3 regions of the Streptomyces sp. SS8 genome follow, and region 2 is predicted to be linked to each of the others. Evidence: riboswitches for the same ligand, from Rfam matches in the RefSeq annotation. Region 2 holds a riboswitch; each other region holds the start of a gene.

Region 1 (3,237 bases), on a different contig from region 2:
ATCGCCTCGGCCGGCCTGGTCTCCCTGGCCCACGGCACCAACGACGCGCAGAAGACGATGGGTGTCATCACCCTCGCGCTGATCTCCGGCGGTGTGCTCGGCGCCGACGCCGACCCGCCGCTGTGGGTCATCGCCTCGGCCGGTATCGCCATCGCGCTCGGCACCTACCTGGGCGGCTGGCGGATCATCCGCACCATGGGCAAGGGCCTGACCGACATCCGCCCGGCGCAGGGCTTCGCCGCCCAGACCAGCTCGGCCGTCACCATCCTGGCCTCCTCCCACCTGGGCTTCGCGCTCTCCACCACGCAGGTCTGCTCCGGCTCGATCATGGGCTGCGGCCTGGGCCGCAAGGGCGGTGTGGTCCGCTGGAGCACCGCCGGCCGCATGGTCGCCGCCTGGGGCCTGACCCTCCCGGCCGCCGGTCTGATCGCCGCGGGCTCCGCGCTGCTGGCCATCCAGGGCGACTGGGGCGTCACCGTGGTCGCAGTCGTCTCCGTCGCCGCCATCGCCGCCATCTGGTTCGCCTCCCGCCGGGAGCCGGTCGACCACACCAACGTCAACGACGTCGAGCCGGTCGAGGCGGAGGACGCGGGCGTGGTCACGGCCGCGGTGCAGGCCGTCGCCCCGCCGCCCACCGCCGCCATGGAGGAGGCCGGGAAGTCCTCCGACACCCCGGCGAAGACCACCGTCTCCGCTCCCTGAGCCCGAGCCCCGCGAAGGAAGAAGCACCATGGACATCGACTGGGCGGCCCTCGGCCAGGTCTTCGGCGTCAGTCTCGTGATGACGGTCGGCCTGGTGGGCCTGTTCACCCTCGGCATCGTCGGCCTGGGCACCAACGACAAGGCGCGGGGCGGCTCCTCCGCCCTGGCCCGCGTCGGCGCCTACGCCAGCTACGCCCTGTGCGCGGCCGCGGTGGCGTACGGCATCTACATCATCGCGGCCTGACCGAGGTCTGCCGGGGCCCGCGCGGCCCCGGCAGGCCTCGGTCAGGCCTTCGCGGGCGCCCGGCGGACACCGCCGGGCGCCCGCGCGTTCTCCCGGCGCCCCCTCCGGCGTACGCGGCCTCCCGGGCTCCTCCCACGCCCGCGGGCGCCCCCCCGCGTTCCCGCCCCACCCAGGGGCGCGAGCGCCCCCACGTACCCCCGGCGTGCGCCGTGTGCGCTTGCGCACAGTGCGCCGCCGCAGGTCACGGGTGAGTTGACGCGCTTGTCCGGCCGTGGTGGACTTCCCGTTGCCAAACGGCGGCAGGAGAGGAAGCCGGTGCGAATCCGGCGCGGTCCCGCCACTGTCACCGGGGAGCGCTCCCCCACCCAGCGTCACGGCCCGCACATCGGGCTGGAAGGCCGGGGGAAGCGCCGATCCGGGAGCCAGGAGACTCTCACCGCCGGTCACGTCGAGCCAGGGCGAGGACCCTGAGTGAGGACATACCGCCATGCCCGGCATCCTGCCTGCCGCACCGCCCCCACCGCGCTGTGCCACCGTCTCCGCACGAGGTGTGACGGCCGGCTGACGCGATGCGTGCCGATCACGCCCTCCCCCCGGCCATCGCTCCGGCGGACACCGGACTCCCCGCCGCCCCCGGCCTTCCGGCCGCGGGCTACGCGTGCGGGGCGGCCCTGGGATACCTGCTCGACCTGATCGCCGGCGATCCGCGCCGCGCCCATCCCGTCGCCGCCTTCGGGCGCGCGGCCGCGGCCGCCGAGCGCCTGCTGTGGCGCGACCACCGCGGCGCCGGCGCGCTGTACACCGCCGTGTGCGCGGGCGGCGCCGCCGCCGCCGCGGCGGCGCTGGACCGTGCGGTGCGCCGCTCCCCCGCCACCCGTACCACCCTCACGGCCGCCGCCGTCTGGGCGGTGGTCGGCGGTACGACGCTGGCGCGCGAGGCCCGCACGATCGCCGCCGCGCTGGAGGCGGGTGACCTGGAGGCGGCCCGCGCCCGGCTGCCGCACCTGTGCGGACGCGACCCGCAGGCGCTGGACGCCGACGGCATCGCCCGGGCGGTGGTCGAGTCCGTCGCCGAGAACACCTCCGACGCCGTGGTGGGCGCCCTGGTGTGGGGCGCGGCCGCCGGTGTGCCGGGGCTGGCGGGCTTCCGGGCCGTCAACACCCTGGACGCGATGGTCGGCCACCGCTCACCGCGCCATCTGCGCTTCGGCTGGGCCTCGGCGCGGCTGGACGACGTGGCGGGATGGCCCGGCGCCCGGCTGACCGCGCTGCTGGCCGCGCTCGCCGGCCCCGACCCGCGCGGCGCGCTGCGCGCCTGGCGCGCGGACGCCCGCCGCCACCCCAGCCCCAACGCCGGTGTGGTCGAGGCGGCGTTCGCGGGCGCGCTGGGTCTGCGGCTGGGCGGGACGCTGTCGTACGGCGGACGCGTCGAGCACCGGCCGGTCCTGGGCGCCGGCGGCCGCCCGGTGCGGGTGGAGGACATCGAGCGCGCGGTGCGGCTCTCGCGCCGGGTGTGCGCGCTGGCTCTGGCGGTCTGCGGCACCGCCGGGGCGCTGCGGGAGACCCGCTCCGCACGGCCGGGGAAGCGGCGGCGGGGGCGGCGGACGCCGGGGGGCGGGCTGTGACGGGCGGCGGGTTGCTGATCGCGGGAACGACCTCGGACGCGGGCAAGAGCGTGGTCACGGCGGGCGTCTGCCGCTGGCTGGCCCGCAGGGGCGTGAAGGTGGCGCCGTTCAAGGCGCAGAACATGTCGCTGAACTCCTTCGTGACGCGCGAGGGCGCCGAGATCGGCCGCGCCCAGGCCATGCAGGCCGCCGCGGCCGGTGTGGAGCCGAACGCGCTGATGAACCCCGTGCTCCTCAAACCGGGTGGCGACCGCTCCAGCCAGGTGGTGCTGCTGGGCAGGCCGGTGGGCGAGATGAGCGCGCGCGGCTACTTCGGGAACCCCGCAGTGCCGCCGTCCCCCGGCGTGGCGCGGCGCCCGGGGCGCCGGGAGGAGCTGCTGGAGACGGTCACCGACTGCCTGGCCGAGTTGCGCCGCACCCACGACGCGGTGATCTGCGAGGGGGCCGGCAGCCCGGCCGAGATCAACCTGCGGCGCACCGACATCGTCAACATGGGCCTGGCGCGCGCCGCCCGGCTTCCGGTCGTGGTGGTCGGCGACATCGACCGCGGCGGGGTCTTCGCCTCCCTCTTCGGCACCACCGCCCTGCTGGCACCCGGGGACCAGGCGCTGGTGGCGGGTTATCTGGTCAACAAGTTCCGCGGTGACGTCACGCTGCTGGAACCCG
Region 2 (3,237 bases):
GAGCCCACCTCCCAGCTCCTGGACATCGGCTACGTCACCGCCGACGACCGGCTCGCCGGGCTGCTCGACATCCCCTCCGGGGACCGCGTCCTGCGCATCGAGCGGCTGCGGCTGGCCAGCGGCGAGCCGATGGCCATCGAGACCACGCACCTGTCGCAGAAGCGCTTCCCGGCCCTGCGCCGCAGCCTGGTGAAGTACTCCTCCCTCTACACGGCCCTGGCCGAGGTGTACGACGTGCACCTCGCCGAGGCGGAGGAGACCATCGAGACCTCCCTGGCCACCCCGCGCGAGGCGGGCCTGCTGGGCACGGACGTCGGCCTGCCGATGCTGATGCTCTCCCGGCACTCGCGCGACACCGAGGGCGAGCCGGTGGAGTGGGTGCGCTCGGTCTACCGCGGCGACCGCTACAAGTTCGTCGCCCGCCTCCAGCGCCCCGGCCGGGGGCGGTGAGCGCGGGGCCGGAGCCGCAAGCCATGCCCGTACCGCCGAAGAACCCCGGCCCCCTCCCGGTCGTCACACCGGCGCGGGTGGCGACCGCCGCCTGCCTGCTCGCGCCCTTCGCCGCGATGCTGTGGGTCGGCTCGTACGCCAGGACCGAGCCGGCCCTGGCCGGGATCCCCTTCTTCTACTGGTACCAGCTGCTCTGGGTGCCCCTCACCGCCGCGCTGACGGGCGTCGCGTACGTACTGGTGCGGCGCGACCGGGCTGCGCGGCGGGCCGCGGAACGCGGGGGGCCAAAAGAGAGCGCGGTGGACGACGAGCGGTGAGGCGCGCGCCCGGCACCGGCCCGCCGCCCCTCCTCCGCGCCCCGCGCCCCGCCGGTGGAAAGCCGTTGCACCACCACGGCCGGGATACCTCGTGATGACCGCCATGGACATCACCATCAGGGTCGCGCGCCCGCACGAGTTCGAGGCCGCCGGGGAGTTGGCGGCCGGGGTGTACCTCGGGGACGGCCTGCTGGACTTCGGCGCCCAGGACCCGTACCCGGCCGTGCTGCGGGACGCCCGGCGCCGGGCCGAGCACGCCGAACCGCTGGTGGCCGCGGGCCCCTTGGACGGGGTTACGGGCGGCGGCACCGACGAGGTCCTGGGCACCGTCACCTTCGCGGTGCGCGGCGGCGAGTACGCGGAGACCGCACGCCCCGGCGAGGGGGAGTTCCGGATGCTGGCGGTACGCCCCTCGGCGCGCGTCCGGGGCGTGGGCGAGACCCTGGTGCGCGGGTGCGTGGACCGGGCCCGCGCACTGGGCCTGGAGCGGCTGGCGCTCTCCGGCCATCCCATGATGCACACTGCCCACCGCCTCCACGGGCGGCTGGGGTTCGTCCGCACCCCCGACCGCGACTGGCGCCCCGTCGAGGACGTCCCCCTGCTGACCTTCGCCCTGGCCCTGAGATGAGCGCACGCCGCCCGGCCGTGGTCCCGCACCCACCCAGGAAACCCTCCGACACAACATCTAGGGGTGCTTTGCCGGATCACCACTAGATGTATGCTCATCTCGCTGTCGCCGCAGGGGAATCCGGTGTGAGTCCGGAGCTGTCCCGCAACGGTGTGCGGCGGGCTGCCCCCGTGTCGTTCGCACGGTCAGGGCCGTCCGCCGCGAGTCCGAGGACCTGCCGACGGTGTTCATTCACACGTCCGGGCCTCGTGGGTTGGGCCGGCGGACGCGAGCGGTGCGCCCTCCTCCGGCCGGGTGTGCCCGTACGCGCCTGCTTCTCCTCCCCCGGGGCCGTCGGCCCACGAGGGAGAGCACCGAGTGACCATCTCATCAGCGGAGCCCGCCACGGCCTGTGCGCCGGCCCGCGCACCGGAGGACGACCGTCCGGGCGCGGCGCTGCTGCGCACCCTGGCGGAGCTCGCCGCCGATCTGCCCGCCACCGACCCCGGGCGGGTCGCCGCCGCCGCGCTGCGCGGGCGCCACCCCGGCGCGGACGAGGCCCTGCTGCGCTCCCTGGCGACCGAGGCCGCGGCCGGCCTCATCGCCGAGGAGCCCGAGTACTCGCGGCTGGCGGCGCGGCTGCTCGCTCCGGCGATCCGCCAGGAGGCCGCCGGGCAGGGCGCGGTGTCCTTCTCCGCGTCGGTGGCGGTCGGCCACCGACAGGAGCTGATCGCCGACCGCACGGCCGGCTTCGTCGCCGAGCACGCCGGCCGGCTCGACGCACTGGCCGAGGACGCCCTCGCCGGCGGAGCCGACGACCGCTTCGGCTACTTCGGACTGCGCACGCTCCACTCCCGCTATCTGCTGCGCCACCCGGTGACCCGCGCCGTGATCGAGACCCCGCAGTACTTCCTGCTGCGCGTGGCCTGCGGGCTGGCCGCCGACTCCTCCGAGCGGGCGCTGGAGGAGGTCGCCGAGCTGTACCGGCTCACCAGCACGCTGTCCTACCTCCCCTCCTCCCCCACCCTGTTCAACTCCGGCACCCGGCACCCCCAGATGTCCTCCTGCTACCTGCTGGACTCCCCCCGGGACGAGCTGGACTCGCTCTACGAGCGCTACCATCAGGTCGCGCGCCTGTCCAAGCACGCCGGCGGCATCGGGCTGTCCTTCTCCCGGATCCGCTCGCGCGGTTCGCTGATCCGCGGCACCAACGGCCACTCCGGCGGCATCGTGCCGTTCCTGCGGACCCTGGACGCCTCGGTCGCGGCCGTCAACCAGGGCGGCCGGCGCAAGGGCGCGGCCTGCGTCTACCTGGAGACCTGGCACGCCGACATCGAGGAGTTCCTCGAACTGCGCGACAACACCGGCGAGGAGGCCCGCCGCACCCACAACCTCAACATCGCCAACTGGATCCCGGACGAGTTCATGCGCCGGGTCGGGGCGGACACCGACTGGTCGCTGTTCTCCCCGTCCGACGTCCCCGAACTGGTGGACCTGTGGGGCGAGGAGTTCGACGCCGCCTACCGCAGGGCGGAGACGGCCGGACTGGCGGTGCGGACGGTTCCGGCGCGTACGCTCTACGCCCGGATGATGCGCACCCTCGCCCAGACCGGCAACGGCTGGATGACGTTCAAGGACACCGCCAACCGCACGGCCAACCAGACCGCCGGGCCGGGCCGCGTCGTCCACTCCTCCAACCTCTGCACCGAGATCCTGGAGGTCACCGACGACGGTGAGACGGCCGTGTGCAACCTGGGCTCGGTCAACCTCGCGGCCCATCTGCGCGCCGGCGCCGACGGGGAACCGCGCCCCGGCGAGGAACTGGACTGGGAGCGGCTGGACGCCACCGTCCGCACCGCCGTG
Region 3 (3,237 bases), on a different contig from region 2:
CACCTCGAAGTCGAGGCCGCTGAGCACCGGCGGCCCGTCCTCGTAGGAGAAGGACGCATCCCGCAGGGCGACGAGCGCCGGCTCGCTCATGTCAGAGGTCCTTCCAGGACGAGGGTGAGGGCGGTCACGGCGCCCAGGAGCGCGACGCTGCCGGAGGTGAAGCGCACGGAGACGCCCGCCTCGGGCACCAGCACCCGCAGGGCGCCGTCGTAACCCCGCCCGGCGAGCCCGTCCTGCAGCCGGGCGGCCCGGCCGAAGGCGCGGACGAACGCGGTGGCGCCCAGAGAGGCCAGGGAGCGCCAGGCCGCGGCCCGGGTGGTGTGCCCGAGCCGGGCGGCCTGCGCCTCACGGACGCGGCGCACAGAATCCAGCAGCAGGAAGCTCATCCGGTACGTCACCAGGGCGACGTCCACGACCGGCGCGGGCACACCGGCCCTCACCAGGCGGGGCAGCAGGTCGGACATCGGGGTGGTGAAGGCGAACAGCAGCACGCCCAGGGAGGCCGCCGAGGTGCGCAGCAGCAGCTCCCCGGCACGGGCCGGGCCGTCGTCGGCGAGGGACAGCAGCCCCTCCGGACCGCCGACCTGGACGAGCAGCGTGGCCGCGCCGGTCACGCAGAAGCCCAGGGGCACCCGGCAGGCGCGCCACAGTCTGCGGCCGGGCACGCCCGCCGGGCCCAGCAGCACGGCGAGCGCGGTGAGGGACACCAGGGCCGCGCCCGGCCAGGGCGGCAGGCACAGCGCCAGTGCGGTGAGGCCGAAGCCGAGCACGGCCTTGTCCACGGGGTGGCGGCGGCGCCAGCGGTTGCCGTGCGCCGCCGCGTCGATCGGCAGCACGGGCTCAGGCTCCCCGGGGCCCGGTCTCCCCGGCGCTCCCCGCGCTGCCCCCGGCATCCTCCGGACGCGCTTCCGGCAGGGCCCCCTGCTGCGCCTCCCGCAGCGCCCCGGCCCGCCGCTCGCCCTGGCGGCGCCCGCGGCGCAGGCCGAAGTAGTAGGCGAGAACGCCCGCGCCGAGCGCGGCCTGCAGGGCGAACAGCGCCGACTCCACCTCACCGGAGGGCGGCTCGTACAGCGGGGAGAACCACGGCTCGTAGTCCGGCTCGATCTCGGTGATCGCCGTCTCCGCCTCGGCGTCGGCGCCGGCGAACGGCTCCTCCTTGTGGTCGCCGAGGCCGAGGGCCAGGGGCAGGACCGCGAGGGCGGCCACGGCGAGCAGCAGCAGGGCGTTGATCTTCGCGTTCCTGCTCATCACGCCACCGCCTCGCTGCCGGCCGCCTTCTTCGTTCCGGCCCGCCCGCCGGACACCAGCACGCCCAGCCGGGTCAGCTCGCCCCGGCTGGACTGCACCAGCAGCCGCATCACGAACACCGTCAGAAGCCCCTCGCTCACCGCGAGGGGGATCTGCGTGAGGGCGAAGATGGAGCCGAACTTGCCGAGCGCGCCCCAGAATCCGCTGACCGGATCGGGGAACGCCAGCGCCAGCTGCGCACTGGTGACGCAGTAGGTGGACAGGTCGGCGGCGAAGGCGCCGCAGAAGACGGCCGCCATCAGCGGCGCACCGGACCGCCGCAGCAGCCGGTAGAGGGCGTACCCGGCCCAGGGGCCGGCGATCGCCATCGAGAAGGCGTTGGCGCCCAGCGTGGTCAGTCCGCCGTGCGCGAGCAGCAGCGCCTGGAACAGGAGCGTGATGGTGCCCAGTACCGCCATCATCGGCGGCCGGAACAGGATGGCCCCCAGCCCCGTGCCGGTGGGGTGCGAGCAACTCCCGGTCACCGACGGCAACTTCAGGGCCGACAGGACGAACGTGAAGGCTCCGGAGGCGCCCAGGAGCAGAGTGCTCCCGGGATGCTCCCTGACCTCACGGGTGAGACGGCGGACTCCGTGGACGATGAACGGGGCGGACGCGGCGCCCCAGGCGACCGCGTGCGCGGGGGGCAGGAAGCCCTCGGCTATGTGCATGACCGGACAGACCCTCTCCAGCACCTCGTGGATGGTTGACGCGCCCTGGCCGGTCTCCTGGCTGACGGGTACCACCGCCCGGGCTCCGCCTTCCCGGGCCCCGAAGGACCCAGTGGCCGCCCGCGAGGGCTGGAGCCGGACTTCCCGATCACAGTGGCGAGGGCCGCACCGGTATCGCACCGGATTTCCCGTTCACCAAGGCGTGGCGACAGTAATGCGCGCGCGGAAGCATTGGCAAGCAGGCCCTTTTCGCGTACGGGCCCGGGGCGGCGGATCCGGTGCCGGTACGGCGCGCGTTGTGCGGGTGGGGACCTTGGACCGGGCCGGTGCGCGGCGTGACGGCGGCGGGCCCGTGCCGTTGGGCAGGAGGCAGGACCATGACGCGGTACGGAGGGGGAGGCGGCCACGACGGTTCCGCCCGGTGGCTCGTGCGCCGCCGCGAACCCCGGGGCGACCGGGCAACAGGGGCTTCGGCCGTGGCCGTTCGGCCGGTGCGGCGCGTGCGAGGATGTCCCATGTGACCGAATCGTCTTCCCCGCCCGTCGCCCGGAGCGCGCCCCGCGGTCGCGGTCCGGGCTCCCGCGCCGCCGCCGTGCTCGTGTTCGGGTCCTCGGCCGCGGTCCTGGTCGTCGAGATCACCGCCCTGCGGCTGCTGGCCCCCTACCTCGGTCTCACCCTGGAGACCAGCACCCTGGTGATCGGCATAGCCCTCACCGCCATCGCGCTGGGCTCCTGGCTGGGCGGGCGCGTCGCCGACCGGGTCGACCCGCGCCGGCTCCTGGGCCCTTCGCTCGGGGTGTCGGGAGCGGTGGTGGCGCTCACCCCCGCCGTGCTGCGCACCACGGCGGAGTGGGCGCCGCCCGCGCTGCTGTCGATCGCGTCGCTGACCATCCTGGTGCCGGGCGCGCTGCTCTCCGCGGTGACGCCGATCGTGACCAAGCTGCGTCTCACCACTCTCGCCGAGACCGGAACGGTCGTGGGCCGGCTGTCCGGCGTCGGCACCGCCGGCGCCATCCTCGGCACCGTCCTGACCGGCTTCGTCCTCGTGTCGCGCCTGCCGGTCAGCGGCATCCTGATCGGTCTCGGCTCGCTGCTGGTGGCCGGCTCGGCGCTGGTCGAGTGGCGGACGCGCGGGTGGAGTGGCGCACCCGCCCTGGCGCTCGCGGTCCTCGCCGGCGGCCTGGCCGCCACGGTCGCGCCCGGCGGCTGCGACGCGGAGACCAGATACCACTGCGCACGGGTCGTCGCCGACCCGGACCGGGACAGCGGCCGCACGCTC

Evidence for each region. A riboswitch is a leader RNA that binds a small molecule or an ion and turns the genes downstream of it on or off. The one in region 2 is predicted to bind cobalamin.
Region 1: another riboswitch for cobalamin. It lies ahead of ACW69E_RS07480 (cobalamin biosynthesis protein); the one in region 2 lies ahead of ACW69E_RS08470 (ribonucleoside-diphosphate reductase subunit alpha).
Region 3: another riboswitch for cobalamin. It lies ahead of ACW69E_RS22180 (energy-coupling factor ABC transporter permease); the one in region 2 lies ahead of ACW69E_RS08470 (ribonucleoside-diphosphate reductase subunit alpha).

What each region holds. Positions count from the first base shown of each region.
Region 1 covers NZ_JBSVCZ010000005.1:218,899-222,135, reverse strand. The annotation lists gene ACW69E_RS07490 (anion permease) at 1-702, shown strand, start outside; gene ACW69E_RS07485 (hypothetical protein) at 731-946, shown strand; cobalamin riboswitch at 1,208-1,395, shown strand; gene ACW69E_RS07480 (cobalamin biosynthesis protein) at 1,516-2,571, shown strand; gene ACW69E_RS07475 (cobyric acid synthase) at 2,568-3,237, shown strand, end outside.
Region 2 covers NZ_JBSVCZ010000006.1:158,691-161,927, forward strand. The annotation lists gene ACW69E_RS08455 (GntR family transcriptional regulator) at 1-450, shown strand, start outside; gene ACW69E_RS08460 (DUF3311 domain-containing protein) at 474-767, shown strand; gene ACW69E_RS08465 (GNAT family N-acetyltransferase) at 871-1,395, shown strand; cobalamin riboswitch at 1,485-1,631, shown strand; gene ACW69E_RS08470 (ribonucleoside-diphosphate reductase subunit alpha) at 1,753-3,237, shown strand, end outside.
Region 3 covers NZ_JBSVCZ010000025.1:68,420-71,656, forward strand. The annotation lists gene ACW69E_RS22165 (energy-coupling factor ABC transporter ATP-binding protein) at 1-90, opposite strand, end outside; gene cbiQ (cobalt ECF transporter T component CbiQ) at 87-836, opposite strand; gene ACW69E_RS22175 (energy-coupling factor ABC transporter substrate-binding protein) at 841-1,248, opposite strand; gene ACW69E_RS22180 (energy-coupling factor ABC transporter permease) at 1,248-1,958, opposite strand; cobalamin riboswitch at 1,989-2,173, opposite strand; gene ACW69E_RS22185 (fused MFS/spermidine synthase) at 2,467-3,237, shown strand, end outside.